DNA from 4 places in the Streptomyces sp. NPDC048417 genome. Region 4 is predicted to be linked to each of the others. Evidence: riboswitches for the same ligand, from Rfam matches in the RefSeq annotation. Region 4 holds a riboswitch; each other region holds the start of a gene.
The links. Region 4 has a riboswitch for cyclic di-AMP ahead of AB0D59_RS07495 (C40 family peptidase). Riboswitches for the same ligand answer to the same signal wherever they lie in the genome.
Positions count from the first base shown of each region.

Region 1 (7,328 bases), on a different contig from region 4:
CATGGAGGGGATCGCGGCGCGCTCGGCGTGGGTGGAGTCCAGCAGCCGCTCGGTGATCTCCCGGACCCGGGCGTAGGGGATGCGGGAGTGGTGGATGGCGGCGGAGTCGTACTCCGGCAGGTCCTGGTGGATGGCGGAGAGGGTGGTGACCGACCCGGCCAGGCCGACCAGGGTGTGCGCCTCCCGCAGCGGCACGGTCTCCTCCGCGAGGTCGAGGGCGCGCTCGATGTCGGCCCGCAGGGCGGCGATCTCCGTCTCGGCCGGCGGGTCGCTGACCTGCCCCTCGTGCACCAGGTGCCGCTCGGTCATCCGCACGCAGCCGACGTCCACGGACCGCGCGGCCCGCACCCGCTCGTCCCCGACGACGAACTCGGTGGAACCGCCGCCGATGTCCACGACGAGGAAGGGCTTGGCGAGGTCGTCACGGCCCGTCAGTTCCTTCGTCGCACCCGTGAAGGAGAACTCGGCCTCCTGGTCACCGCTGATGACCTCCGGCTCGACGCCGAGGATGTCCAGCACCCCGCGCACGAACTCGTCGCGGTTCTCGGCGTCCCGGGAGGCGGAGGTGGCCACGAACCGCAGCCGCTCCGCCCCGTACTCCTTGATGACGGCCGCGTACTCCCGGCAGGCGGCGAAGGTCCGCTCCAGCGCCTCGGGCGCCAGCCGCCCGGTCCGGTCGACCCCCTGCCCGAGCCGCACGATCACCATCCGCCGGTCCAGGTCGACGAGTTCCCCGGTCTCCGGGTCGGCGTCGGCGACGAGCAGCCGGATGGAGTTGGTGCCACAGTCGATGGCGGCGACGCGGGTCATGGCTGGGGGTTCCTCACTCTGTACGTGACCTGGTGGCGGACCGGGTCGGTGGTGGGTGGGCGGAGGTCTCGGGGCCCAGGGGGCCGAGCCCCCTGGACGGCGTCACTCGCCGGTGACCACGCAGGCGCCCTTGGCCCACCACTCGGGCAGCATGGCGATCGCCTCGTCGCCCAGCGGGTTCACGCCGGGCCCCGCCGCCAGCGAGTGCGCCACCAGCACGTGGAGGCACTTCACCCGGTCCGGCATCCCGCCGGCGCTCGGGAACCCCGTCAGTTCCTCGATCTCGTCCCGGCGCCGGATGTAGTCCTCGTGCGCGGCCCGGTACGCCGCCGCCAGCTCCGGGTCGCTCTCCAGCCGCGCCGTCATCTCCTTCATCACGCCGTTGGCCTCCAGGGTGCCGATGGCGGACGCGGCCTTGGGGCACGTCAGGTAGTACAGCGTCGGGAACGGCGTGCCGTCCGGCAGCCGGGGCGCGGTCTCCACGACGTCCGGCTGCCCGCACGGGCACCGGTGCGCGATCGCCCGCAACCCGCGCGGCGGCCGCCCGAGCTGCTGCTTGAAGGCCTCGACGTCGGCGTCGGTCGGCTCGGTGCGCTCAGTGGAGGGCGGAGGCGTTTGCATGACTGTGTTCTGTGTGGCTTTCTGTCGGTTCACTGGTCGGACGCGTCGGACTTGTCGACGCCGTCCCAGACGTTCGCGTACCAGGGCCGGTCGGCCGCCCCTAGGTAGGCGTGCGCCTGCTTGGCGGCGGCGGGGTCGATCACGATGTACCCCGTCTCCCCCGGCATCACGTAGTGCAGCCGCTCCCGGATCTGCTGCTCGGCGTACGCGTCGTCCTGCCACCGGGCCTTGACGTCCCGCAGTTGCTCGACCCGCTGCCGGGCCTGCTGCTGCTGGCGTTCCTGGTCGGCGATCTCGGCGCGCTGGGAGACGTACTGCCGCATCGGATACGCGAGCGCGACGATCATCGTGCACAGCACGATCGCGAGCAGCGCGGCGCGGCCGGTGAGCCGGGAGCGGCGGGCCTGCCGCTTGGTCTGGGAGCGGTAGACCCGGGCCGCCGTCTGCTCGCCGAGCAGCTTCAGCCTGGTCGCGGTGGAGAACCGGTCCCGGTCCTTCACGGCCATGTCCCCGCCTCCCGTTCACACGCACGTACGTCCCCGCACACGGTACGGGACCGGTACGGGGACGTACGTACGACTGGCGCAGCCTTGACCCTTAACGGGTCAGCGACCCCTGACGGGTCAGCCCTTGAAGCGCGGGAAGGCGCTGCGGCCGGCGTACACCGCGGCGTCGTCGAGGATCTCCTCGATGCGCAGCAGCTGGTTGTACTTGGCGACGCGCTCGGAGCGGGCCGGGGCGCCGGTCTTGATCTGGCCGCAGTTGGTGGCGACGGCGAGGTCGGCGATGGTGACGTCCTCGGTCTCGCCGGAGCGGTGGGACATCATGCACTTGAAGCCGTTGCGCTGGGCCAGCTCGACGGCGTCCAGGGTCTCGGTGAGCGAGCCGATCTGGTTCACCTTGACGAGCAGGGCGTTGGCGGCGCCGTCCTCGATGCCGCGGGCCAGACGCTCCGGGTTGGTGACGAAGAGGTCGTCGCCGACGATCTGGACCTTGTCGCCGAGCTTGTCGGTGAGGACCTTCCAGCCGGCCCAGTCGTCCTCGAACAGCGGGTCCTCGATGGAGACCAGCGGGTACGCGGAGACGAGCTCCTCGTAGTACTCGGTCATCTCGGCGGCCGAGCGGGACTTGCCCTCGAACTCGTACTTGCCGTCCTTGTAGAACTCGGACGCGGCGACGTCGAGCGCAAGGGCGATCTGCTCACCGGGGACGTAACCGGCCTGCTTGATCGCCTCCAGGATGAGGTCGAGCGCGGCGCGGTTGGACTCCAGGTTCGGGGCGAAGCCGCCCTCGTCGCCGAGGCCGGTGGACAGGCCCTTGCTCTTCAGGACCTTCTTCAGGGTGTGGTAGACCTCGGCACCCCAGCGCAGCGCCTCGGAGAAGGACTCCGCGCCGATCGGGGCGATCATGAACTCCTGGATGTCCACGTTGGAGTCCGCGTGCGAGCCGCCGTTGAGGATGTTCATCATCGGCACCGGCAGCAGGTGCGCGTTGGGGCCGCCCAGGTAGCGGAACAGCGGCAGGTCGCTGGCCTCGGAGGCGGCGTGGGCGACGGCGAGGGAGACGCCGAGGATGGCGTTGGCTCCGAGCGAGCCCTTGTTGTCGGTGGCGTCCAGGTCGAACATCGCCTGGTCGATCAGGCGCTGCTCGGTGGCGTCGTAGCCGACGAGCTCCGGGCCGATCTGCTCGATCACGGCGAGGACGGCCTTCTCGACACCCTTGCCGAGGTAGCGGTTGGGGTCGCCGTCACGGAGCTCGATGGCCTCGAAGGCACCGGTGGAGGCGCCGGACGGGACGGCGGCACGACCCGTGCTGCCGTCGTCGAGGCCGACCTCGACCTCGACCGTGGGGTTGCCTCGGGAGTCCAGGATTTCCCGGGCTACGACGACGTCGATGGACGGCACGAGCATCTCCTTCTTGGGATGTGACGCTGGTTGTGCGGGCGCACGCGGGCCTTGTCGGCCCTTGCTCAGCCTTGCGACTAGAGCCTAACCGTCCCGGGGCCGTCGACCGGCACGACCGACCGACCCTTGGACACACAGACGGTACTCATTGTTCACGCACGGAACAAAGGGGGGCCCGATGAAGAACGGAAGAAGAGCGGGTCAAGAAGAAGACCGCGGGAGGGCCGCGGGAGGACCGCAAGGAGAAACCCCGCCCCGGTGCGTACGGGGGAGAACGCACCGGAGCGGGGGCCCGTGGGGGACGGGGGTGGCCCTCACATGGTCCTCACTATGAGGACCACGGTTGTGTGGGCGCTGTGGTCCAGCTGGGCGCCGCGTATTACTTCGTAAGGCTTCGGGAGCGGCCCGTCGTCCTACTTCAGGTGCAGCTGCTGGCCCGGGTAGATGAAGTCGGCGTCGTCGACGATGTCCTTGTTCAGCTTGAACAGCGCCTGCCAGCCGCCCTTGACCTTGTGCTTCTCGGCGATCGAGCTGAGCGTGTCGCCCTTGACGACCTTGTACTCGCCGTCGCCCTTCTTGACCTTCTTGCCGGTCGGAGTGGTGACGGTCTTCTTGGCGGCCGGACGCTCGGCGGAGCGGGAGGCGGCCTGGGTGTCGGTCGTACGGCTGCTGGTGGCGCTGCTCGAAGAGGAGCTGGAGGAGTTGGAGGAGCCGCTGCCGGTGTAGGCGGCGCCGGACAGGCCCGTGCCGCAGACCGGCCAGGCACCCTTGCCCTGCGCGGCGAGGACCTTCTCGGCGATCTCGATCTGCTGCGCCTTGCCGGCCTGGTTGGCCTGCGCGGCGTACTGGGTACCGCCGTACGCGGCCCAGGTGGAGGCGGAGAACTGCAGACCGCCGTAGTAGCCGTTGCCGGTGTTGATGGCCCAGTTGCCGCCGGACTCGCACTGGGCGACGGTGTCCCACTCGGAGGCGGTGGCGGCGGAGGCGCTGCCGGAAGCCATCAGCGGTGCGGCGATGGCGACACCGGTGACACCGGCGAGCGCGGCGACGCGGGTGGCCTTGGACGGACGACGGTGCTTGCCCTTGCCGGAAAACAGCATGACGGATCCCCTCACCGACGCCTGCGAGGTGAGCTGTCGGGTTCGGGCCGGTTGAGTTGCCCGGCCGCACACCTCACGGTGCGCGGCTTCACCCCGAGCCGGACACGGCAGCCTCAACTACCGGTCCCGGCACTTACCTTGGGTCCCCCGCTCCTGCCTACGGCGCTTGACGCGACGACTGTTCCCGGGCAGCCGCTGGCAGGACTCGGCGTTGCGACGGCCGGGGCTCGTGGTGACGAGCGGCCTTGACCGTAAACAGGCGATCAGGTGAATTTCAAAGATGATCAGGGCTTCTGAGACTCATCCCACACTTTCACCAAAACGGACATTTAACTTCTAAGTAGGGCGGTCCGAGGGCCCAACTCCCGCTACTTTTCGTCCGTTTCGCTGCTGAGTTTCAGGGCCTGACCGGGGGCGATGTCGTTCGGGTCGGAGCCGATGTCCGCCTTGTTGGCGGCATAGAGCGCGCGCCATCCGCCGTCGAGGCCAAGGGAGTCGGCGATGGAGGCGAGGGTGTCGCCGTCCCGGACGGTGTAGGTGTCGGCGTCCCGGGAGGCGTGACGGCCGGAAGAAGTCGCACTTTGACCGTTTGTCACGCTTTCGTCCGCCGAGCCGCCGCGGTGCTTACCGCCGCCATCGACGGCCCCCGTGTCGACCAGATCCCAAGAGCTGCCCGTCTGCCACGAATTGTCCGAGTCATCGGCTTCGGACACCACGGGGTTCTTGCTCGCCTTCGAGGCGTTGGAGCCCTTAGATCCCGACTTGTCCGCCTTGGCGGAGTCGGTGGGGGTGCCCGTACCGGAGTCGTCGCTCGCGCTCGGGGACGGGGTGGCGGAGTCCGTGGCGCCCGACGAGGAGTCGGACGAGCCGGAATCCAGTGAACCGGATGAATCCGATGAACCAGATGAAGAGGATGAATCCGACAGCCCGGAGGACGAGTCGGAGGAGCCGGACGTGTCGTCCGATCCGCCGAGGCCCGTGTCGACGTTCACCGAGGCGTCGTCCGAGGAGAGTCCGGCGAGCAGGGCGCAGGTCCGCCAGGGCTTGGTGCCCTGGTCGGCGAGGATCTTCTCGGCGACGGCGATCTGCTGCGAACGGCTCGCCTGGTCCGGCGTGCCGGCGTACTCCTGGCCGCCGTACGCGTCCCAGTCGTCCTGGGACATCTGCAGGCCGCCGTAGTAGCCGGTGCCGGTGTCCATGCTCCAGGAGCCGCCGCTCTCGCACTCGGCCACCCTGTCCCAGGTGCTGCCGTCGGCCGCGTTGGCGCTCGCCGCACCGAGGAGCGGGATGGCGATGGCCGAGCCGGTCACGCCGGCCGCGACGAGGAGAGCCGGAGCCTGACGGGGGCGACGGTGACGACCGTTCCCGGAGAGCATGCGGAAACCTTTCGAGCGACAGCGGTGACCGGCGCGACGGGTCCCGCTGGGGCGCCGCACTGATGGGTGAACGTATAGGCAGACGATCACTTGTCACAAGTTAATGCCGCGCAGATCACGTGAAGATCACAGACTTGAACGCCGGTCATCTCTGCCGGTGAAGGGCCGTGCGGGGGCGGCGGCGGGGGCCGGACAGACGCCGGTCGGGGGCCGGGTGGGTGCCGGGCGGGTGCCGGCGGGGCTCATCGGCCGTCGGGGGTGAACTGCACGGGGAGCGTGCGCAGTCCGCGCATGATGAGGCCACCGCGCCAGCGCAACTCGCTCTCCGGCACCGCGAGTCGCAGGTCCGGGAGACGGGTGAGGAGGGTGGCGAGCGCGGTCTGCCCCTCCAGGCGGGCGAGCGGGGCGCCGAGGCAGTAGTGGATGCCGTGGCCGTAGCCGAGGTGCTGGTTGTCCCGCCGCGCCAGGTCGAGCGTGTCCGGCTCGGCGAACCGCTCCGGGTCCCGGTCCGCGGCGGCGAGTACGACGAGGACCGGGTCGCCGGGTGCGATGCGCTGTCCGCCGATGCCGAGCGGCTCGGTGGCGAACCGCCAGGTGGCCAGCTCCACCGGCCCGTCGTAGCGCAGGAGTTCCTCCACTCCGGTCTCCAGCAGCGCGCGCTCGCCGGCGGCCAGGGAGTCCTGCAGGCGGCGGCGCTGTTCCGGGTGGGTGAGCAGGGCGTACGTCCCGTTCCCGATGAGGTTGACCGTCGTCTCGAATCCGGCGAACAGCAGGATGAAGGCCATGGCGGCGGCCTCGTTCTCGGTGAGGTGCTCGCCGTGGTCGGAGGCGCGGATGAGCCCGGAGATGAGGTCCTCGCCCAGGGCCGGCTCGGCGGACAGCGCCTCCCGCTTCCGGTGGATCAGCTCGGCCAGATATCCGCGCATCTTCTTCACGGACCGCGCGACCCCGCCCCGCGGCCCTCCGCCGTGTCGGATCATCATCCCGGCCCAGTCCCGGAAGTCGTCCTGGTCCTCGCGCGGGACGCCCAGCAGGTCGCAGATGGCGTAGATGGGCAGCGGGAAGGCGAACTCGTGGATGAGGTCGGCCTCGCCCCGGTCCGCGAACCCGTCGATGAGCCGGTCGGTCAGCTCCTGCACCCGGGGCGCGAACTCGGCCACCCGGCGCGGCGTGAACGCCTTGCTGACCAGCCGCCGCAGCCGGGTGTGGTCCGGTGGGTCGATGTTCAGCAGATGTGTCATCAGCTCGGCCTTGCGCTCCCCGGGGATCCCGGTCTTCCCCTTCGCGTGCGCGGGCTCGTCGTGATGCGCCGGGTTCTTGGACAGCCGGGGGTCGGCGAGCGCCTGCCGGGCGTCGGCGTAGCGGGTGACCAGCCATGCCTCGACCCCACTGGGAAGCCGGGTGCGACGCACGGGCGCGTGCTCCCGGAGCCAGGCGTAGGCGGGGTAGGGGTCGGCGGCGAACTCCCAGGTGAAGAGGTCGGGGGCGGTGGGGGCGCCGTCGGGGTGGGTGGTGCC
Region 1 covers NZ_JBEZKI010000017.1:106,334-113,661, forward strand. Annotated here, with positions in the region: gene AB0D59_RS26440 (Ppx/GppA phosphatase family protein) at 1-810, opposite strand, end outside; gene AB0D59_RS26445 (DUF501 domain-containing protein) at 913-1,431, opposite strand; gene AB0D59_RS26450 (septum formation initiator family protein) at 1,461-1,937, opposite strand; gene eno (phosphopyruvate hydratase) at 2,055-3,341, opposite strand; gene AB0D59_RS26460 (transglycosylase family protein) at 3,749-4,435, opposite strand; cyclic di-AMP (ydaO/yuaA leader) riboswitch at 4,439-4,610, opposite strand; gene AB0D59_RS26465 (transglycosylase family protein) at 4,804-5,811, opposite strand; gene AB0D59_RS26470 (cytochrome P450) at 6,054-7,328, opposite strand, start outside.
Region 1: another riboswitch for cyclic di-AMP. It lies ahead of AB0D59_RS26460 (transglycosylase family protein); the one in region 4 lies ahead of AB0D59_RS07495 (C40 family peptidase).

Region 2 (7,328 bases), on a different contig from region 4:
CCGGCGGCAGCGGCATCGCCTCCGTCACCGCCGCCACGTTCTTCGTGCGCATCGTCATGTCCCCCTTCGCGCATCCCCTGTTCACCGTCCTCACCGGCATCGGGTTCGGCGTCGCCGCGTTCTCCGGGGAACGGCAGCGGGTGCGGCGCGTGCTCGTACCGCTCGCCGGACTGCTGCTCGCGATGAGCATGCACGCGTTCTGGAACGGGTCGTCGACGTTCGGGCAGTACGGGTTCTTCGCCGTGTACGGCATGTTCATGGTGCCGGTGTTCGGGCTGCTGACCTGGCTGGCGATCTGGACGCGGCAGCGGGAGCTGCGGACCGTGCGGGAGGAGTTGCCGGCGTATGTGTACGCCGGGTGGCTGGGGGCGGCCGAGCCGTTCGTCCTGGGGTCGATGCGGGCGCGGCAGATGGCCAGGGAGTACGCCGCGTACCACTTCGGCAAGCCGGCCGGGCGGGCGGTCGCCGAGTACGAGGCGTACGCGACGACGCTCGCCCTGCTGCGGCGCCGGGGGCAGCGTGGGCGGGCGGGCGCCGACTTCGTGGCGCGGGAACGGCACCTGCTGACGGAGCTGCGGAGCCGACGCGAGCTGGTCCGCCCCGCTCTCGACTACGCGGCCCGCACAGCCGCCCCGAACGGCTGGCCCGGCTACCCGCCGCCGGCCTACGGGGCACCGGGGTGGTACGGGGCGGCCGTGCCGTATCCGTCCTACAACCCGTACAGGGGTTAGTTTCCTACGACCCGTACAGGGGTTGGGGGGACAGCGAGCGTCAGGCGGAAGCCGCCGTGAGCCGTGTCAGTTCCTGCTCCGTCAGCTCCAGGTCCGCCACGCCCAGCAGGGCGGGGAGTTGGTCCAGGGTGCGGGCCGAGGCGATGGGGGCCGTGATGGTGGGCTGGGCGGCCAGCCAGGCCAGGGCGACCGTGGGGATCGGGGCGGAGTGGGCCTCGGCGATCTCGTCCAGGGCGGTCAGAACCTTCTGGCCCCGCTCGGTCTCCAGGTACTGGGCGGCGCGGCCCGCGCGGGGGCTGTCGACCGTCGTGCCGGGGCGGTACTTGCCGGTGAGGAAGCCGGCGGCCAGGGAGAAGTACGGAACCGCCGCGAGGCCGGTGCGGGAGGCCAGGTCCTGGAGGGGGCCCTCGTAGGTGTCGCGGGAGACCAGGTTGTAGTGGGGCTGGAGGGCGACGTACCGGGCGAGTCCCTCGCGGTCGGAGAGGTCCAGGGACTCCTGGAGCCGCTCGGCGGTGATGTTGGACGCGGCGATGTGCCGGACCTTGCCCGCCCGCACCAGTTCGTCCAGGGCGCCGATGATCTCCTCGACCGGGATCTCGGGCTTGTCGAAGTGGGTGTAGTACAGGTCGATGTAGTCGGTGTCCAGGCGGCGCAGGGACGCGTCGGCGGCGGCCTTGATGTTGGCGGCCGACAGCCCCAGGTACTCGGGGTGCTGGCTGACCTTCGTCGCGATCACGACGTCCTCGCGGTTGCCGCGCGCCTTGACCCACTTGCCGATGACGGTCTCGGACTCGCCGCCCTTGTGGCCCTCGATCCAGGCCGTGTACGAGTCGGCGGTGTCCACGAAGTTGCCGCCGGCGGCCGTGTACGCGTCGAGGACGGCGAAGGAGGCGGTCTCGTCGGCGGTCCAGCCGAAGACGTTGCCGCCCAGGCAGAGCGGAAAGACCTCCAGGTCGGAGGCGCCGAGCTTGCGGAGCGAGCGGGAAGCGGAAGAAGCAGTCATGCCTCAGTTCAACACCGGCTGCCGGTGCACCGATGCCGACGCAACGCGAAGTTCTCGTAAAAGCGGAATGCACCGGGGTGCCCTGGGTACACCGAACCGGCAGCCCTGACGTCGGGGGGTTGTCGTCAGGGCCGCCGGGGATCAGTGGGGTCCGTCAGGGGTTGAGGCCCTTGCCGCGCAGCCAGGTCATCGGGTCGATGCCGGTGGCCTGACCGCCGGGGTGGACCTCGAGGTGGAGGTGCGGGCCGGTGACGTTGCCGGTGGCGCCGATGCGGCCGATGACGTCACCGGTGGCGACCTTCTGGCCGACCTTGACGCCGATCGAGGACTGGTGGCAGAACCACAGCTCGGTGCCGTCGTCGAGGGTGAGGATGGTGCGGTAGCCGTACGAGCCGGCCCAGCCGGCCTCCGTGACGGTGCCGCTGTGGACGGCCTTGATCAGCGTGCCGGTGGGGGCGGCGAAGTCGAGGCCGGTGTGGTAGCCGGAGGCCCACATCGAGCCAGCCTGCCCGAAGGTGCCGGTGATCGTGTAGGAGACGACCGGCCGCGTGTACTGCTTGGCCAGCGCGGCGAGCCGCTTCTGCTCGGCCTGCCGCTTCTCGGCGGCCTGCGCCTGCTCCTTGGCGTCGGCGGCCTTGGCGGCCGCCGTCTGCTCCGCCTTGGTCTCCGCGTCGGAGACCGCCTTGTCGGCGGCGGCCACGGCCTTGGCGGTGGCCTTGACGTCGAGCTGGGTCTGCTGCTGCTCGGCCTGGGCGATGATCCGGCTGCGCAGCGCCTCCCCGGCGTCGGAGGAGGAGTCGTCCGCGTCCGTGGCGGTCGTCGTGGTGACGCTGCTGAGGGCGGTCTGGACGGCCTGGTGGCCGCCGTCCTCGCCGAGCAGGGAGTCGACGGAGGACGGCAGGTCGGGCAGCGAGATGGAGACCGGCGGCTTGCCGGTGTTGGCGCTGGCCATGCCGCCCGCGCCGACGGCGGCGATGACGCCGACGCCGAGGACCGTGGAGCTGCGGGCGAGTCCGCCGCCGCGCTGCTTGGCGACGCGGTGCCGGCCGCGTACCGGGGCGAGGGACTCCTCGGTGGGGTTCCACTCCTCCCAGGGGCCCTCGTCGGTGCGGTAGCCGCCGTAGCCGAAGGTCTCGGGTTGACGCTGGCTGGGCACGAACGGGGCTGTCGGAGCAGGCCGGTTGGACGCCACGCGGGCGCACTCCTTTCCTTCCGCTGCCTACCGGGTTAGCTGACGGGTTCGGAGCGGGAAGGTCTCCTACGCGCGTATACCGGCCGTTTCGTACCCGGCGGTAGCCTTGCGATTCACCCCAAGGTGGTGGTTCCCCGGTTCCCTTGCGGGATTCGGCGCGTGCGCACGGAGCCGTCGCGGGTGACGGCTGGGACGACCGCGCTGCGTTATCGAACGTTAATAGACCCGGCTGTCAGATTCCAAGCTGTTCGCCTTGATCATTAAGCTTTCAAAGCATGGACTTACCTGTCAAGAACGGTCAAAAACGGTCTACTTGACCCTGCGTTCTGTTCAGCTCAGGAGTCACACACGTTTTGATGGTGACTCAGGCGTTATGCGGAGGGCGGTCGTCCGCGCACCGAGGGTGACAGACCCCAGGGCGGCCGGGTGATCGCGCTCAGGGCCGTCGTACGGCGAGCAGCGCCATGTCGTCCGTCATGCCGCCGCCGGTGTGCCGGCGCACCTCGGCCGCGAGCCGGGCCAGCAGCGCGCCGGGGGCGGTGACGACACGGCCGGTCAGCCGCCGCTCCGGGTCGTAGAACCGGCCGTGCGCGTCCCGCGCCTCGGAGAGGCCGTCGGTGTGCAGCAGCAGCGTGGCCCCGCTCGGGAACGTGTGCTCGGCGGCCCGGTCCGGCCAGGCCCCCAACTCGGCCATCCCGAGCGGCAGCGCGGCCTCGGGCACCCAGACCGGGCACACCTTGCCGTCGCCGTGCAGCAGCAGGGGCGGCGGATGGCCGCGGTTGACGACCCGGACCGTGCCGTCGCCGTGCGGGAGTTCGACGAGTACGGCGGTGGTGAACCCCTCGAACGCGTCCAGGCCGCCGCGCCGGACGCCCTCGCGGGCCAGCGCCCGCTCCAGCCGCCCCGCCACCGCCTCCAGCGTGGCCTCCTGCTCGGCGGCCTCCCGGAACGCGCCGATGACCACGGCGACGGCGGCGACCGCGCCCATGCCCTTGCCGCGGACGTCGCCGACGACCAGTCGGACGCCGTACGGGGTGTCCTGGACGGCGTACAGGTCGCCGCCGATGAAGGTGCCCTCCTGGGCCGCCTCGTAGCGGGCCGCGATCTCGAAGCCGCCGATCCGCTCGGCGGGCTCGGGCAGGACCGCCCGCTGGGCGGCCTCGGCGATCTCGCGGGCTGAGGCCAGGCGCTGGTCACCGAGGCGCACGACCCGGTTGATGCCGGCGGCGAGGGCGGCGACGGTGACCACGGTGAGGACCTCGGTGACCGTGTCGACGTCCGGGCCGAAGCCGAAGCGGGCGTGCACGGCGTAGGCGGCGAGGAAGGACGCGAGGCCGGTCAGGACGGTGGTGCGCAGCGAGGAGAGGGGCGCGGCGATCAGCGGGGCGGCCGTGAAGAACGGGACGGCCGTTAAGGCACTCGGGGTGAGGACGTCGTAGCAGACGCCGACGACGATCAGCAGGGCGGGCAGGAAGCGGGCCAGGGTGCGGACGGCTGCGGACCCGTCCTCCTGCGCCTCTCCAGGGCCCACGGTACGACTCCCCATATGTCCCAGGTGTCCAATGCGTGTCCGTCCAGGTTTGCGGCTGCGAGCGGGCGGGGGCGAGTGGTGTGGGCCGGGCGGATGAGTGCGGACGGCTGTGACGCGGAACACGTGCCGGTATACGACTCAGGGCCGGAATCCTCGTTCTTGGATTCCGGCCCTGAGTCTTCAGTAGCGGGGACAGGATTTGAACCTGCGACCTCTGGGTTATGAGCCCAGCGAGCTACCGAGCTGCTCCACCCCGCGTCGTTGACACCAGCATACGCCATCCGAAGAGTGCGAGTCACACGGGTTAGGAGAGGTCAGCCCAGCAGGTGCGCGTTCGGGATCTTCGCCAGGTCCTCGTACCCGCCCAGCACCAGCACCGCCACCCCCGCCTCCCGCAGCATCCCCGTCCCGTCGGCCGCCTCGACGAAGGTGTCCGGCTCGCGCCACGCCGTCACCACCCGCCGCACCCCGGCCCGGAGGATCAGCTCGGCGCAGGGGTGCGGCCGGGAGGCGCGGTGGGTGCAGGGTTCGAGGCTGGTGTAGACGGTGGCCGTGGCCAGCCGGGGGTCGGCCGGGGAGATCTTGGCCAGGGCCGCCTCCTCCGCGTGGACGACGGGGTCGCCGGCCTCCCGGGAGTGGCCGCGGGCCAGTTCCGTGCCGTCGGCCGCGACCACCACCGCGCCGACGCTGAACGCGGTCCGGGAGGGCGGGCAGTCCGCCGCCAGCTCGCAGGCGAGCCGCAGCCAGTGCCGGTCCGCGGCGGACGCCGACGCACCCGCGCCGGGGGCGGTGGGCTCGTATCGCATCAGGACGACGTCCTCGATACGGCGGCTCTCCAGGAGCCGCAGCCGCCCGGCCTGGTACCCGCCCGGTCCGAACAGGCGCGGTGCCTTCGGGTCGCCGACGAAGAGCGGGGCCAGGACCAGCTGGAGTTCGTCGGCCAGGCCCTGCTGGAGGAGCTGGGTGTGGACGGTGCCGCCGCCCTCGACCATCAGCCGGCCGACCGCCCGCGCCTTGCGCAGGTCCGTCAGCAGCGCGGGCCAGTCGAGGTCGGCGCCGAGGGAGACGACGTCCGCGGCGACACCGAGGCCGCGGATCCGCGCCGCGCCCGTCTCCGTCGTGTACACGACCTTCTCGCCGCCGGTGTGCCAGAACTTGGCGTCCGGGTCGAGGTCGCCGGTCGCGGTGACCGTGACCTTGAGGGGGTACTCGGGCCTGCCCGCGGCGACCCGGGCCGCGCGCCGCCCGGGGTCGTTGACCAGGAGCCGCGGATTGTCCGCGCGGATGGTGCCGGCGCCGATCAGGATCGCGTCGACGGAGGCCCGCACCTCGTCGACGCGGTCGAAGTCGGCCGGGGACGAGAGCAGCAGCCGTTCGGGGCCGGTGTCGTCGAGGTAGCCGTCGAGGGAGACGGCGGCGGACAGCAGGACGTAGGGGTACGGCATCGGACGTGCTCACTCCCGAGGGCGACGGGCAGGCTTGGTTAAACTTTGAAACAAACCTACACTGGCTGCATGACGACTCGCTGGCTGACGCCGAAGGAGCAGAGCGCCTGGCGCGCCTACATCTCGGCGACGCACCTCCTGGACGACGCGATGGACCGGCAGCTCCAGCAGGACGCCGGCATGCCGCATCTGTACTACGGCATCCTCGTCAGTCTCTCCGAGGCACCGGAGCACAAGCTGCGCATGACCGACCTCGCCGAGAAGTCGAAGATCACCCGGAGCCGGCTGACGTACGCGGTGACCCGACTGGAGAAGGACGGGCTGATCCGGCGCGAGGACTGCCAGTGGGACAAGCGGAGCAGCTTCGCCGCCCTCACCGACGAGGGCAAGGCGGTGCTGGAGCGCGCGGCGCCGGGACATGTGGAGACGGTACGGGCGGCGGTGTTCGACCATCTCTCCGCCGAGCAGGTGACCCAGCTGGAGGAGATCAGCTCGGTGATCGCACGGGCGCTGGAGGGTGACGCGTCGACCCCGCGGCCGACCTCCGACGAGGTTCCCTGGCGGCGGCGGTCGTCGCCGTGTTCCGGTCCCTCGTAAGGCTTCCGCCCGCCGCGAGACCTCGTGGATATTCCCGCAAAATCCTGTTGCTTCAAATTTAAAACATGGATAGGGTTCCCTCCGTGGATCTGCTTCAAATCTGAAGCAGAGACCGCCACGGTCCTGCACCCGGACACAGGAGAACCCGATGCCCGACTTCCCCGCCGCCACCCAGCGCGCCCGCGTCCGGGTACCGCTGCGCTTCACCGACGGCTACAGCGTCAACGCCGAACTCGTCACTTTCCATGGCCTCACCGACGGTCAGGAACATGTGGCCGTCGTCCTCGGCGACCCCGCCCCCGGCACACTCCCGCTGGTCCGCCTGCACTCCGAGTGCCTGACCGGCGACGTCTTCGGCTCGGCCCGCTGCGACTGCGGACCCCAGCTGCGCGAGGCCGTCGAGCGCATCGCGGAGCGCGGTGGCGTCCTGCTCTACCTGCGCCAGGAGGGACGCGGCATCGGCCTCTACAACAAGCTCGACGCCTACGCCCTCCAGGACCAGGGCCTCGACACCTACGAGGCGAACGCCGCCCTCGGCCTCCCCGAGGACGGCCGCGACTACACCGCCGCCGCCCAGATGCTGGCCGCTCTCGGCATCACCGAGCTCGACCTGCTCTCCAACAACCCCGACAAGGCCGAGCAGTTGCGCGGCCTCGGCGTCACCGTCCGCGACCGCGTCCCGACCGGTGTCTTCCGCACCGCGCACAACGTCCGCTACCTGCGCGCGAAGGTCCTGCACACCCAGCACACGCTCCCGCTCGGCGAGCTGACGGAGCTCAACGCGGGCTGAGCGTATGCGTCCCGCTGTTGTCGGCGCCGTCACCGGTGT
Region 2 covers NZ_JBEZKI010000051.1:20,049-27,376, forward strand. Annotated here, with positions in the region: gene AB0D59_RS47955 (PrsW family intramembrane metalloprotease) at 1-731, shown strand, start outside; gene AB0D59_RS47960 (aldo/keto reductase) at 772-1,734, opposite strand; gene AB0D59_RS47965 (M23 family metallopeptidase) at 1,889-2,926, opposite strand; cyclic di-AMP (ydaO/yuaA leader) riboswitch at 2,934-3,094, opposite strand; gene AB0D59_RS47970 (PP2C family protein-serine/threonine phosphatase) at 3,363-4,457, opposite strand; tRNA gene AB0D59_RS47975 (tRNA-Met) at 4,642-4,715, opposite strand; gene AB0D59_RS47980 (dihydrofolate reductase family protein) at 4,772-5,902, opposite strand; gene AB0D59_RS47985 (MarR family transcriptional regulator) at 5,972-6,499, shown strand; gene ribA (GTP cyclohydrolase II) at 6,648-7,289, shown strand.
Region 2: another riboswitch for cyclic di-AMP. It lies ahead of AB0D59_RS47965 (M23 family metallopeptidase); the one in region 4 lies ahead of AB0D59_RS07495 (C40 family peptidase).

Region 3 (7,328 bases), on a different contig from region 4:
ACGCTGTGGATGATCGACTCGCCCCCGTAGTAGATCGACTCCTCCCGGACGTACGCGCCGGGCTTTGGGGCGTGGATCATCATGCCGTTGCCGATGTAGATGCCGACGTGGCTGACATCGTCGTAGAAGAAGACCAGGTCGCCGGGCTGGGCGTCGGCCAGGGAGACGGTGGTGCCGGCGTTCACCTGGTCGTAGGTGGTGCGCGGCAGGGAGACGCCCGCGGCCTTCCAGGCGGCCTGGGAGAGGCCGGAGCAGTCGTAGGAGCCGGGGCCGGTGGCCCCCCAGACGTACGGCTTGCCGACCTGCGCGCGGGCGAAGGCGATCGCCTTGGCGGCCTTCGTCCCGTAGGAGGAGTCGGAGGAGGACGACGAGGAGGAGCCGCCGGAGGTCGACGTCGACGAAGACGACGCCTCCTGCTTCGCGGCCGCCGCCTGCTGCTTCGCGAGCTCCGCCGCCTTGCGTGCCGCTTCCGCCTGCTGCTTCTGCTCGATCTCCGCCAGCCGCGCCTTCTCCTGGGCCGTCAGCTGCGACAGCAGCTCCCGCGCGGAGGCCAGCTTCGTCTGGACGGTGGTCTTGGCGGTCTTGAGGTCGTCCTGGGTCTCGGTGAGCGTCTCCAGGCTCTCGGCTGCCGCCTGCCGCTTCACCATGGTCGCGGACTGCTGCGTGGTGTAGTCGTCGACCGCGTCCTTCTGGCGCGAGGTCAGCCGGTTCATCAGTTGCGTCTGGTCGAAGTAGTCCTGAGGACTGTCCGCGAGCAGGAAGGTCGCCGTGTCGGGCGCACTGGCCCCGGTCCGGTACTGGGCCGCGGCGAACGACCCCAGTTCCTCACGCGCCTTGTTGAGCCGGTCCGTGCGCTCGGCGACGTCGTCGAGCAGGGTGTCGACCTGCTTGCGCTGCTTGCCGGTCTTCTCCTTGGCCGCGTTGTACTTCTCGGTCGCCGACTCGGCCTGCCGGTAGAGGGCGTCGACCTTCTTCTCGACCTCCTCCAGGCTGGGCTTGCCGTCCTCGGAGGGCGCGGCGTTGGCCGTCTGGGAGAGCAGCGCCACGGAGGTGAGGGCGGCGGTGGCCAGGGCGGGGGTGCGTATGCCTGCTACGCGCGTTGCGGACGGACGTGACTTGCGGTGCGACGCCAACGGGGGCGACTCCTTCCGTGCTCCGCCTACCGAGTTAGCTGTCGGGTTCGGGCGGGTGGTTCGGAAGGGTTGCCCTATGGTCCGTTCCCCGCTGGGAGGTCGGGACCGATTCACCCCAAGTGTCGGTGTGGGTCCCCGGTTCCGGATGCGCGGCGGCACCCTGGATTCGGCGGAGGCCGTGCGGCCCGGCGACGTTCGCCGGTGGAGGTCGTACGGCCTGCTCGGCACGCTAGCCAACTCGTGTGCTCTGTGTGAAGTTTGATGTGCGATATGCCCGATACATTTTCGTGACCTTCGTGTTGCGGCTCGATAGGATCGGTTGATCGGGGATGGTATGGGGCTACTTGTCCGGTGCGGTCGAGCGGTCCGCGCTCTCGGCTGACGGGCACACCCGTGCTCACGGCGTGTGATCGCTGACCGTGAGGGGCCGATTCTGGCGGGTGACCGGGGTGACTTTCCGGGGTGGGGGCCGGTTGTCAGTGGGGCGCCCTAGACTCGGAGAGCGATGAGCAGCCTCTTTGACGACAGCTTCCTGGCGAGCCTCCAGCCCCCGCGCGGCCACGAGGAGGAACCCCCGCCGCCGCCCGAGGACGAGCACGTACCGGAACCGGTTCCGGACGATCTGTTCGGCGGGCAGTTCGACGCGCCCCCGGACCGGGACGCCTACTACCGCGACGGCGCCGCCCGCCCGGCCCTGGACCCGGCCGCGCTCCTGGAGGGGCTGAACGAGAACCAGCGCGCGGCCGTCGTGCACGCCGGCTCCCCGCTGCTGATCGTGGCCGGCGCCGGTTCCGGCAAGACGCGCGTGCTCACCCACCGCATCGCCCACCTGCTCGGCGCGCGCCAGGTGCACCCGGGGCAGATCCTCGCGATCACCTTCACCAACAAGGCCGCGGGCGAGATGAAGGAGCGCGTCGAGCACCTCGTCGGCCCGCGCGCGAACGCGATGTGGGTGATGACCTTCCACAGCGCGTGTGTGCGGATCCTGCGCAGGGAGAGCAAGAAGCTCGGCTTCACCTCCTCCTTCTCGATCTACGACGCCGCCGACTCCAAGCGCCTGATGGCCCTGGTCTGCCGGGACCTGGACCTCGACCCCAAGCGCTTCCCGCCGAAGTCCTTCAGCGCCCAGGTCAGCAACCTCAAGAACGAGCTGGTCGACGAGGAGGACTTCGCCGCCCGGGCGAGCGACGGCTTCGAGAAGACCCTCGCCCAGGCCTACGCCATGTACCAGTCGCGGCTGCGCGAGGCGAACGCCCTCGACTTCGACGACCTGATCATGACGACGGTCAACCTGCTGCGCGCCTTCCCGGACGTCGCCGAGCACTACCGCCGCCGCTTCCGGCACGTCCTGGTCGACGAGTACCAGGACACCAACCACGCCCAGTACGCGCTCGTGCGCGAACTGGTCGGCACCGGCGCGCACGCGGAGGACGTACCGCCGGGCGAGCAGGACCTCCCGCCCGCCGAACTGTGCGTGGTGGGCGACGCCGACCAGTCGATCTACGCCTTCCGGGGCGCGACGATCCGCAACATCCTCCAGTTCGAGGAGGACTACCCGAACGCGACGACGATCCTCCTGGAGCAGAACTACCGCTCCACGCAGACGATCCTCTCCGCCGCCAACGCGGTCATCGAGCGCAACGAGTCCCGCCGCCCGAAGAACCTGTGGACCAACGCGGGCGCGGGCGCCCAGATCACCGGCTACGTCGCCGACACCGAGCACGACGAGGCGCAGTTCGTCGCCGACGAGATAGACCGTCTGACGGACGCGGGCGAGGCGAAGGCGGGCGATGTGGCCGTCTTCTACCGCACCAACGCGCAGTCCCGTGTCTTCGAGGAGATCTTCATCCGCGTCGGCCTGCCCTACAAGGTCGTCGGCGGCGTCCGCTTCTACGAGCGCAAGGAGGTCCGGGACGTCCTGGCCTACCTCCGGGTCCTCGCCAACCCCGAGGACTCCGTCCCGCTGCGCCGGATCCTCAACGTCCCCAAGCGCGGTATCGGCGACCGCGCGGAGGCGATGATCGACGCTCTCGCCCAGCGCGAGAAGATCAGCTTCCCCCAGGCGCTCAAGCGCGTGGACGAGGCGTACGGCATGGCCGCGCGGTCGACCAACGCGGTCAAGCGGTTCAACACCCTGATGGAGGACCTCCGTACGGTCGTGGAGTCCGGCGCCGGACCGGCCACCGTCCTGGAGGCGATCCTGGAACGCACCGGCTATCTCGCCGAGTTGCAGGCCTCCACGGACCCGCAGGACGAGACCCGGATCGAGAACCTCCAGGAGCTCGCCTCCGTGGCGCTGGAATTCGAGCAGGAGTCCGGGGAGGGCGAGGCGCCGGCCGGGTTGTCCGCCTTCCTGGAGCGGGTGGCGCTGGTCGCCGACTCCGACCAGATCCCCGACGAGGACGAGGACGGCTCCGGCGTCATCACCCTGATGACCCTGCACACCGCCAAGGGCCTCGAGTTCCCGGTGGTCTTCCTGACCGGCATGGAGGACGGCGTCTTCCCGCACATGCGCGCGCTCGGCCAGACCAAGGAGCTGGAGGAGGAGCGGCGCCTCGCGTACGTCGGCATCACGCGCGCGCGTGAGCGGCTGTATCTCACGCGGTCGGCGATGCGCAGCGCCTGGGGACAGCCGTCGTACAACCCGCCCTCGCGCTTCCTGGAGGAGATCCCGGCCGGGTATCTGGAGTGGAAGCGGACCGGGGCGATGGCGCCGGTGTCCTCCGGGCCCGCCTCGGGCGTGGCGGCCTCGCTCTCCTCGACCCGCTCGCGTTCCTCGGCGTCCGGCGCGTCCGGCTTCGCCACCCGGCGGACCTCGGAGAAGCCGGTGGTCTCGCTGGCCGTCGGCGACCGGGTCACCCACGACCAGTTCGGCCTGGGCACGGTCGTCGGGGTGAAGGGCACGGGCGGCAACGCGGAGGCGACGATCGACTTCGGCGACACCAAGCCCAAGCGGCTGCTGCTGCGGTACGCGCCGGTGGAGAAGCTGTGACCGCACAAGCGCTGTGAAGACAGAAGGCTGAGCCCCGCTGCCACGAGCGGGGCTCACTGATCAGGATCAGGATCAGGTCGGGTCGAGCCCGTGGCTCCGCAGCCACGGCAGCGGGTCTATGGCGGAGCCTCCCGCCGGCCTGACCTCGAAGTGCAGATGCGGGCCGGTCGAGTTGCCGGAGTTCCCGGAGTACGCGATCGGATCCCCGGCCTTGATGGTCGTGCCCGGGGCAACGCGGTACGACGAGAGGTGGCAGTACCACGTCTCCGTGCCGTCCTTGGCCGTCACGATCATCATGTTGCCGTAGGCGCTGTTCCACTTGGTGGAGACGACGCCGTCGGTCGCGGCCATCACTGTCGTGCCGTAGGAGACGGGGAAGTCGATGCCCGTGTGGACGGACATCCAGTTCACGCCGGCCTGGCCGAAATAGGCGCTGAGCCCTCGCTGCGTGACTGGAAGGGCGTACTTGGGGCGCAGCCGCTCCTTGCGGGCCGCCTCCGCCGCCGCCTTCTTCTTCTCGGCCTCCTGCTGGGTCTTGAGGTCGATGCGCTCCTGGGTCCGGCTGGCCCGGTCGGCGAAGTCGTCGGCGCCCGCCGAGAGCGTCCTCAGCTGGGCGTCCAGCTTGCTGTTGGCGGCGGAGGGTTTCACCGACTGCGCGTCCGAGGCGGAGGCGCTGGTGTCCTGGCCGTCGCTGCCGGTCAGGGTCCCGACGGAGGCGGCCGCGATTCCGGCGACCCCCATCACGCAGGCCGAGGGCACGGCGACGGTCAGCAGCGCGGAGCGCTTGGGGGGCATACGACGGCGGGAGCGCGCCCCCGCGCGGCCGCCGGCGCGTGTCGCGGCCGGAGCGGCCGGAGTGACCTCTTCCTGGTCCTCCAGCAAGGGCGTTAGTGCAGGTAGCTCACCGGTCGCGGTCAACTCCCCGGCATCCGGGGAGTCCTCCGTGAACTCCTGGAGCTCGTCGTAGGGAAGCTGCTCGAACATCTGGGTCGCCGACTGGTCGAAGGGGTCGGCGGGCTGTGGCTCGTGCTCGTGTTCCGGCTCCGCGGGCTGTGCCGGGGTGCCGTCGGAGTTCCACTGCGTGGCGTCGTACGCGCCGGTGTCGAAGGTCTGGGTGCCCCACTCCCACTGCTGGGTCGCGCCGGCCATGTTCGACTGGTCGGGCTGGAGCCAGGCGTTCGCGTCCCAGTGGCCGCTGCCGTCGGTGACCGTCCCCTGTGTCGCCTGCGACGGGACGGTCCAGGCGGTGCTGTCGTAGGCACCGGAGTCGTAGGCGGCGTGGTGCTGGGCCGCGTAGGGGTCGTAGTTCAGCGTCTGGTCGCCGGTCGTCTGCCACTGCGTGGCGTCGTACGCGCCGGTGGCCTGGCCCTCGCCGGGGAGATGGCCGAAGAGCGGGTCGCTGTGGAACGAGGTGCCGGTAGCGGTGTGGTCGCCATACGTGGTGAAGTCGCCGTACTGGGCTTCCTGAGTGCCGTACGGCGCGTAGTGCGCCTGGTCGGCGTCGGAAGCCGGGGCCGGGGTGGTCATGGTCCCCGACGGGTGACGGTCGTTCACCAACTTCTCTTTCGCCTCGACAACAGGGGCTGCCAGAGCAGTGCGGCGACTGTACCCGGCGGTATGCGGGCGCGACAATCTTCAGCAGGTTTCGTGGTTTCGGGAAACGGGCATTCGGCCGTGTTTCGGGGGACGACGGGCGCGGGTTTGGCCTTGTGTTCGAGGAGTGTTCGAGGTTTCGGTGGGCCAAGTAGGGGGTGCCGGGCAGTCGTTGGCCGCCCGAACCGACCCGAATGCCCGACTTGCTCGGCTCGCTCGACTTGGTCGGCTCGCCTGGCTCGTCCGGTTCGTCCTCAGGCCACCGTCAGGCCGCTCGCGATCCGCTCCTCCGTGTGCGCCTCGTCGAGGGCCTGCCGTATGCCGGTCGCGACCGCCGGGTGGACGGGCAGGGCGAGGTGGCCGATCCCGGTCACCTGCACATTCGTCGCCATGAGGTCCGGGTGGTCGATCCGGGCCGTCTCGACCGGCTCCATCAGCGAGTCGAGGTCGCTCCAGAAACTGACGAACCGGGTACGGCAGCCGGGCGCGGGCCGGGTCAGCTCCTCGATGACCTCCGAGCCGGGGCGCATCTGCCGCACGATCGGGTGCGCGTCCGCGAGCGGCGCGACCCGGGTGCCGGAGTGCGGGGTGCCGAGCGTCACCAGGGTGCGGACGCGGTAGTCGCCGCCCAGCCGCTGGACGTAGTAGCGGGCGATCAGACCGCCGAGGCTGTGCCCGACGATGTCCACCCGGCGGCTGCCGGTGCGCTGGCAGATCTCCTCTATGTGCCGGCCCAGCAGTCCGGCGGCGGTACGGATGTCGCAGGTCAGCGGCGAGTAGTTGAGCGACTCGACGCGCTGGCCACCGTGCTGGGCGAGGGTGCGGCGCAGCAGGACGAAGACCGAGCGGTTGTCGATGAACCCGTGCAGCAGCACGACCGGCGGGGCCGTCCGGACCGGCAGCAGGGCCGTGCCGTCACGCGGTGCGGGCTGCGCGGGGGAGTGCCGCTCGGGGGTGAGGCCGGTCGGGTAGAGCAGCAGATGCCCGGCCAGGATCGCGGCTTCCAGCGCGGTCGATTTCAGGAGGGCCAGCGACAGGCCGGCGAGTCGCCCGGGAAGGATGCGACGGCAGAGCGGGAGAAAGGGCTCGAGTACCCCGGTGACCTTCATCGGCCGACCTCCTGTCGGCGCGCGGAGGACGGCTCTGTCCCCCGTGTGCCCTCATGGGAGGCCGAGCGGAGGTGGCGCGGGTACGACGACGGGCCGCGTCGCGTGCCCCTGTTGCCCCCGCGGACCACGCTGCGGCTCCCTGACGTGTCCCACTGTGTGTGATTTCCCCCTCGGTAACCTCCGCGAAACTGCCGGTTGCGGGATGCTGGAGATAACGTTCGTTCACTCGAGACGGGTGGCGGAACGCGCCATATGTGCGGTACTTGTCGGTACGCACATATGCTGGCGTGTTCGTTTCATGGTCATGGAGGCAGTGATGGGTGTGGCAGCCGGTCCGATCCGCGTGGTGGTGGCCAAACCGGGGCTCGACGGCCACGACCGCGGGGCCAAGGTCATCGCGCGGGCGTTGCGCGACGCGGGCATGGAGGTCATCTACACCGGACTCCACCAGACGCCGGAACAGATCGTCGACACAGCCATCCAGGAGGACGCCGACGCGAT
Region 3 covers NZ_JBEZKI010000005.1:128,497-135,824, forward strand. Annotated here, with positions in the region: gene AB0D59_RS09690 (NlpC/P60 family protein) at 1-1,133, opposite strand, end outside; cyclic di-AMP (ydaO/yuaA leader) riboswitch at 1,142-1,315, opposite strand; gene pcrA (DNA helicase PcrA) at 1,639-4,125, shown strand; gene AB0D59_RS09700 (M23 family metallopeptidase) at 4,198-5,679, opposite strand; gene AB0D59_RS09705 (alpha/beta fold hydrolase) at 5,973-6,827, opposite strand; gene AB0D59_RS09710 (cobalamin B12-binding domain-containing protein) at 7,144-7,328, shown strand, end outside.
Region 3: another riboswitch for cyclic di-AMP. It lies ahead of AB0D59_RS09690 (NlpC/P60 family protein); the one in region 4 lies ahead of AB0D59_RS07495 (C40 family peptidase).

Region 4 (7,328 bases):
TGGTCGAGCTGGACGACCCCGATGGCGCCCAGGACGCGGACGTCCCGTACGCCGGGGATCTCCCGGGCCGGCGCCAGGCCGTCCCGCAGGCCCGTCTCGATCCGCTTGACCTCCGCCTGCCAGTCCTGGCCCAGCAGCAGCCCGAGCGAGGCACAGGCCACCGAGGCGGCCAGTGGATTGCCCATGAACGTCGGGCCGTGGGCCAGCACCGGCACCTCGCCCCGCGAGATGCCCTCGGCCACCAGGCGCGTGCACAGGGTCGCCGCCATCGTCAGATAGCCGCCGGTCAGCGCCTTGCCCACGCACATCACATCGGGGGTGACGGCCGCGTGGTCCGCCGCGAACAGCGCGCCCGTACGGCCGAAGCCGGTCGCGATCTCGTCGAACACCAGCAGCACGTCGTGCGCGTCGCAGGCCTCGCGCAGCACCCGCAGATAGGCGGGGGAGTGGAACCGCATCCCGCCCGCGCCCTGCACCACCGGCTCCACGATCACCGCGGCGAGTTCGTGCGCGTGCTGCTCGATCAGCGACCGCAGCTGGTCGGCATACGACTCCTCGTACTCGGCCGGCGGCGCGTCCGCGAAGACCTGGCGGGGCAGCACGCCGGACCACAGCTCGTGCATCCCGCCCTCGGGGTCGCACACCGACATCGGTTGCCAGGTGTCGCCGTGGTAGCCGCCCCGCCAGGTCAGCAGGCGCTGCTTCGCGGGGCGGCCGAGGGAACGCCAGTACTGCAGGCACATCTTGACCGCGACCTCGACCGACACCGAGCCGGAGTCGGCGAGGAAGACATGCTCGAGCCCGTCCGGCGACATGTCGACAAGGAGCTTCGCCAGACGTACCGCGGGCTCGTGGGTGAGCCCGCCGAACATCACATGGCTCATCCGGCCGAGCTGGTCGCGCGCGGCCTCGTTGAGCACGGGGTGGTTGTAGCCGTGGATCGCCGACCACCAGGACGACATCCCGTCGACAAGATCGTCCGCGCCGCCGGCCAACCTCAACCGGACCCCGCTCGCCGACTCCACGACGAGCGGTTCGGCCCGGCCCGGCATCGGTCCGTACGGATGCCAGACGTGCCGCCGGTCCAGCTCCAGCAGCTCGGGGACGCTCAGGTCAGGCATTGGGCGCGAGATCCGTTCCGGCGCCCCGGCGGCGGACGGCGACCAGGTCGGTGCGCGGCTCGTTCGCCGCGACGGCGGCCGTACCGCACAGGTCGGCGCCGTCGTGCCCGCCGCAGCCCGACCCGCACCCGGCCTCCGCGTGCGACCCGCAGCCCCCGGCCGCGACGTCCGCCCGGTGCTGCGGCAGGGTGACCTCGTCGGCGCCCTCCACCACGAACCCGGCGTCGGCGATCATCTCCAGGTCGGACTGGCCGGCCTGGCCCTCGGTGGTGAGGTAGTCGCCGAGGAAGATCGAGTTGGCGAGGTGCAGCGCGAGCGGCTGCATGGTGCGCAGATGGACCTCGCGGCCGCCCGCGATGCGGACCTCGACGTCCGGGCAGACGAACCGCACCATGGCCAGGATCCGCAGACAGCGCTGCGGGGTGAGGTTCCACTCCTTGGCCAGCGGGGTGCCCTCGACCGGGATCAGGAAGTTGACCGGCACCGAGTCCGGGTCCAGCTCGCGCAGCGAGAAGACCACGTCGACCAGGTCCTCGTCGCTCTCGCCCATGCCGGCGATCAGACCGGAGCAGGCCGACAGACCCGCCGCGTGCGCCTTGTTGACGGTATCCACCCGATCGGCGTACGTGTGCGTGGTCGTGATGTCCCCGTACGTCCCCTCGGACGTGTTGAGGTTGTGGTTGTACGCGTCCGCGCCCGCCTCGCGCAGCCGCTCGGCCTGGCCGTCGGAGAGCAGTCCGAGGCAGGCGCACACCTCGACGCCCTCGTTCTGCTCCTTGATCGCCTTGATGGTGCCGGCGACCCGGTCGACGTCCCGGTCGGTCGGGCCGCGTCCGCTCGCGACCAGGCAGACCCGCTTGGCGCCCCCGGCCAGACCGGCGGCCGCCGCCTTCGAGGCCTCGTCGGGTTTCAGCCAGCTGTACTTGAGGATCCCGGTCGAGGAGCCGAGGCGCTGCGAGCAGTAGGAGCAGTCCTCAGGACACAGGCCCGACTTGAGGTTGACCAGGTAGTTGAGTTTCACGCGTCGGCCGAACCAGTGCCGGCGCACCTTGCCGGCCGCGGCCACCACATCGAGCACGTCGTCGTCGGAGGTCGCCAGTACGGCGAGCGCTTCCTCGCGGGTCGGCAGCTCGCGCCGAAGCCCCTTGTCCACCAGCGTGTTCAGCAGGTCCATGAGAGCCGATCCTCTACTACGAGGCTGCTCCGGGCCAAGGAGAGTTTGCACAACCCTGTCAGTTCGACGTGTGGGTATTGCCACACAGTGGGTGGCCGGTGGTCCCGCTAGGGTCTGTCCACTGCCTACAAATTCTCCGGAGGAGCCATGGCGTTCGGCTGGATCGACGAACAGGCGGAACTACGCCGCCGCGCCGGACTGGTACGGACCCTGCGCCCCCGTCCCGCCGACTCGCCGCTGCTGGATCTGGCGAGTAATGACTACCTGGGCCTCGCCCACCACCCGGAGGTCACCGAGGGCGCGGCCGGGGCGGCCCGGACCTGGGGCGGCGGCTCCACCGGTTCCCGGCTGGTGACCGGTACCACCGAACTCCACACCGAGCTGGAGCGCGAGCTGGCCGAATTCTGCGGGTTCGAGGCGGCCCTGGTCTTCTCCTCCGGCTACGCCGCCAACCTCGCCGCCGTCACCACTCTCGGCCCGCACGGCTCCCTGATCGTCTCCGACGCCCTCAACCACGCCTCCCTGATCGACGGCTGCCGGCTGGCCCGGGGCGCCACCCAGGTCGTCGGACACGCCGACCCGGACGCCGTACGCAAGGCGCTCGGCACCCATGAGGGACCCGCGGTCGTCGTCTCCGACACGGTGTTCTCGGTGGACGGCGACGCGGCCCCGCTGGCCGCCCTGGCCGCGGCCTGCCGGGAGCGCGGCGCCGGGCTGCTCGTGGACGACGCCCACGGGCTCGGGGTCCTCGGGGACGGCGGGCGGGGCGCGCCGTACGCGGCCGGGCTGTCGGGCGCCGAGGACGTGGTGGTCACGGCGACCCTGTCCAAGTCGCTGGGCAGCCAGGGCGGGGCCGTGCTCGGCCCGGCCCGGGTGATCGACCATCTGGTGAACGCGGCCCGGACCTTCATCTTCGACACCGGCCTGGCCCCTGCCGCGGCGGGGGCGGCCCTGGCGGCGCTACGGCTGCTGCGCCGTGAGCCCGGACGCGCGGTGCGGGCCCGTGAGGTGGCCGCGGAGCTGCACGCGCGGCTGACCGCCGCGGGTCTGGAAGCGGTGCGTCCGGACGCCGCGGTGGTCTCCGTGCGGGCCTCGTCCCCGGAGGGGGCCGTGCGGTGGGCGGCCGACTGCCGTACGGCAGGCCTGGCCGTGGGGTGTTTCCGTCCGCCGTCCGTGCCGGACGGCATCTCACGGCTCAGGCTGACCGCCCGAGCGGACCTCTCCGGGGCCGAGATCGAACGCGCTGTACAGGTGATCGGTGAGACACGACCATGAGTCGGCGTGACACGGCCGGGCCTTGTCCGAATGCGGATATGGAGTCGGTTACGGGCTGATCAGCCGGTGAGCGCCGACACGAACCCCGCCCAGCTCCCGGGGGAGAAGAGCAGCGCGGGTCCGGCCGGATCCTTGGAGTCGCGCACGGCGAGCAGTCCGGTCAGCCGACCGGAGCGCGGCCGTGCCGTCTCCACACAGTTGTTCGCTCCGGTGCTGTAGCTGCTGCGCAGCCACCGCAGTCCGTGCAGATCAGCACTTGAAGGTACGTTCCGAGGCAGTGCAGTCATGGTGCCTCCTTACGCGCCGTCACCTATCCCGGCGATGTAATCCAACGAGTCCTCGGGCGAAAGGGCGTGGATCTGAAGGGTGTTGAAGGCCTCCGCGTAGGCCTGGAGGTCTTCTTTCCGTTCGAGGTAGAGGCTACTCGTCAACTGGTCGAGAACAACCACATCCAGATCAGAAGTGCTCGGAAATGAGAAGATTACGAAAGGCCCGGTGATGCCGATATGGGCTCCGGCCGAGAACGGCAACACCTGGAGCCGTACCTGGGGCAGCCGGGCCGCCTCCACCAGCCGCTCCAGCTGTCTGGCCATCACGCCGGGCCCGCCGACCTCCCGGCGCAGCACCGCCTCGTCCAGCACCGCGCTCAGCTCCAGCGGCGGATGGTTGCGCAGCACGTCCTGCCTGGCCAGACGCACCTTGACGAGAGCGTCCAGGGCCTCGTCGTCGAGCCCGTCGACGGCCGCCCGGGTCACGGCACGCGCGTACTCGGGGGTCTGCAGCAGCCCCGGTACGACCGAGGTCTCCAGCGTGCGCATCGCGCTGGCCTGCGACTCCAGGCTGATGAAATCCCGGTAGGTGGGCGGCAGCACCCCACGATAGGCGTGCCACCAGTGGTGCCGCCCGGCGGTGTCCTCCGACCCCGCCAACACCAGCAGCAACTCGCGCAGTTGCCCCTCGATCACGCCGTAGGCGTCGAGGAGTAACCGCACATCGGCCGGTTTCACACCGCTGGCGCCGGTCTCGATCCGGCTCACTTTCGACTGATGCCAGCCCACCAGACGGGCGGCCTCACCGCTCGTGAGGCCGGCGCCGGTGCGCAGTGTGCGCAGTTCGGCGCCCAGTTTCCGGCGGCGTACCGCGGGACCGTTCTGCATGGGCTACTCCTTACTCCTCCCGAGCCGCCCAAATACGCTCTGGGGTAGCAGAGTTCACCGCATCGAGCGACAGATATATGCATATCTTGGTGGATCGCTCCCCTGGCTGCCCTGGTAATGGCAGTCTGACGAAGAAGCACCAGTCCGGGACCGTACTCGAACCATCCGCGCCGTGTCGGGCTCCGGTCCCGTGGGAAAGGGACGACGTCGCCATGGCAGACCACCTGGAAGCATCCGTCACTCTGCCGAGCGATCCCGCCTCGGTCTCCGCGGCCCGCTCCTATGTGCTGGGCACGCTCGCGGAATGGGGGCTGCCACCGGAGACGGAGACCGCGGACACCATCCGCCTCATCGTCTCAGAACTCGCCACCAACGCGGTGCAGCACACCTTCGGACAGTCACCCACCTTCACGGTGGGCCTCGTCCTCGACCGTGACGAACAGCTGCGCATCGGCGTCACGGACAGCCATCCGCGCTTCCCCAAGAGACTCCCAGCCGCGGTCCAGCAGGACAACGGGCGCGGCATGGTCATCATCCGCTGGCTCACCGCGGAGTGCGGCGGCAAGCTCCGGGTGCGTCCCACCCGGGAGGGCGGCAAGACCGTCTTCATCGAACTGCCCTGGGCGATCCCGGCCGGCACGGTCACCGCCGCCGGCCAGCAGGAACCGTAGCCCCGAGTTCCCGCCGGCCGGCCGCAGGGTGGGTCAGCTGACCCGGCCGTACCAGACGCTTCGCGTCCAGATCTTCTGGAGCTTCACCACGTCCCCGGTCTTCGGGGCGTGCCAGATCCTTCCCTTCCCGGCGTAGATGCCGACGTGGTACACGCTGGAACCCGAGTGGAAGAAGACCAGGTCCCCGGCCTTGCGGTTGCCGGCCGAGATGTGACGGGTCTTGTTGTACTGCTGGGCCGCCGTACGCGGGAGCTTCTTGCCCGCCTTCTTGAACGAGTACAGCGTGAGCCCGGAGCAGTCGAACCGGTTCGGTCCGGTGGCACCCCAACTGTAGGGCGAGCCCTTCTTCGAGGCCGCGATCCGAAGTGCTTTCGTCCCCATCGTGGCGGCCGAGGCGTCGGAGGCGACACCGGGGATCACGATGGAGCCGCCCACGGCGGCGATGGTGAGCGCCGAGGCCGTGCCGGCCCGCGCCATCAGCGACGGGACACGATTGAGCGCAGTCATGCGCAACCCTTCGTCAGCCGCCTGTGAAGGATGACCTGTCGGATTCGGGCTGGCGAAGTTGCCCGGCCGCGTTGCCACGGCTTCACCCCAAGGGCTGCGCGGGCCGGTCATGGTGCGACCGTTCCGGCGACCCGTCGTGCTTGGGTCCTCCACTCCTGCCGATCCACTTCCGTCGACCGGTCATCCGGGCGGCGGCAGGACTCGGCGTCCGCCCGGATCGCCCCGCCGTTGTGGCGGGGGCTTGTCGTCAGACAGGGATCTTCACTCACGCCTGTCCGAAAATCCCAACGGAACCGTGGATTTGTGGGGTTACTCACCACCCACCCGTTCGGGTGGACGGCGCTGTGTTCGATTAGTCGTCAACTGGCCGACGTAGCCCCGGACCTGCACCGGAGCCCTCCGTGGGCACCTTTGAGCACGCACCTTGAGCGGCTCCGGCGGTCAGGTAAAACCACGCCATCCTCCGCCGAACGGCGGTAACCCCTTTGGGTCGTTTCAACTCCGGCCCGGTCGGCCGGTGGACGCGTCGCACCGGACTTCGCCGGGCGTCACCGTACGCAGTCGGGCGGGAGTGCGACGCGCGCGGTCCGGCGCTCGCCGTCGAGCACCCGCAACGCCCGTGCCAGCGTGTCCCCGTGAAGCTCCGTCTCGCCCCGTCGATGCATCAGGGCGAGTGCGTCGCGCAGCTCGGACGCCGCGCGCACCAGCGCCTGCGCGGCGCGCAGCCCACGATAGGTGTCCTCGTTCTGCGCCGGGTTGATACGGCCCAGCAGGTCGACCACGTCCAGGTAACGGTCGATCAACTCGCCCTCGGCGCGGGTCAGCGCGGGCAGCGGCGGCAGCTCGGGTGGCAGCATCGGCCGCTCACCCCGCGTCCGGCAGGCCGAGCGAGGTCCTGCGGCTGGGCACGATCCGGTCCACCAGCCCGTACGCCAGCGCCGCCTGCGCGTCCAGCGTCAGATCCCGCTCCAGGTCCTGGTGGACCTGGGCCGGTGCCCGCCCGGTGTGCCGGACGAGCATCTCCTCGAGCAACGTGCGGATCCGCTCCAACTCCGCCGCCTGGATGACCAGATCACTCGGCTGGCCCTGTACCGGCTGCGGCAGCGACGGCTGCTGGAGCACGATGCGCGCACCCGGCAGCACGGACCGCTTGCCCGGCGTGCCCGCCGCGAGCAGCACCGCGGCCGACGCCCCGGCCTGCCCCAGGCAGATCGTCTCCACGTCACAGGTGACGTACTGGAGGGTGTCGTAGATCGCGGCCATCGCGCTGAACGAGCCGCCCGGCGAGTTGATGTACAGCGAGATGTCCCGCTCCGGAGCCGCGTGCTCCAGGTACATGAACTGCGCCATCACGTCGTTGGCCGAGGTCTCGTCGACGGGTGCGCCGAGGAAGACGATCCGCTCCTCCAGCAGCTTCGAGTAC
Region 4 covers NZ_JBEZKI010000004.1:99,333-106,660, forward strand. Annotated here, with positions in the region: gene AB0D59_RS07465 (adenosylmethionine--8-amino-7-oxononanoate transaminase) at 1-1,121, opposite strand, end outside; gene bioB (biotin synthase BioB) at 1,114-2,295, opposite strand; gene AB0D59_RS07475 (8-amino-7-oxononanoate synthase) at 2,443-3,570, shown strand; gene AB0D59_RS07480 (DUF397 domain-containing protein) at 3,630-3,857, opposite strand; gene AB0D59_RS07485 (helix-turn-helix transcriptional regulator) at 3,867-4,727, opposite strand; gene AB0D59_RS07490 (ATP-binding protein) at 4,940-5,398, shown strand; gene AB0D59_RS07495 (C40 family peptidase) at 5,432-5,905, opposite strand; cyclic di-AMP (ydaO/yuaA leader) riboswitch at 5,909-6,122, opposite strand; gene AB0D59_RS07500 (hypothetical protein) at 6,454-6,762, opposite strand; gene AB0D59_RS07505 (ATP-dependent Clp protease proteolytic subunit) at 6,770-7,328, opposite strand, start outside.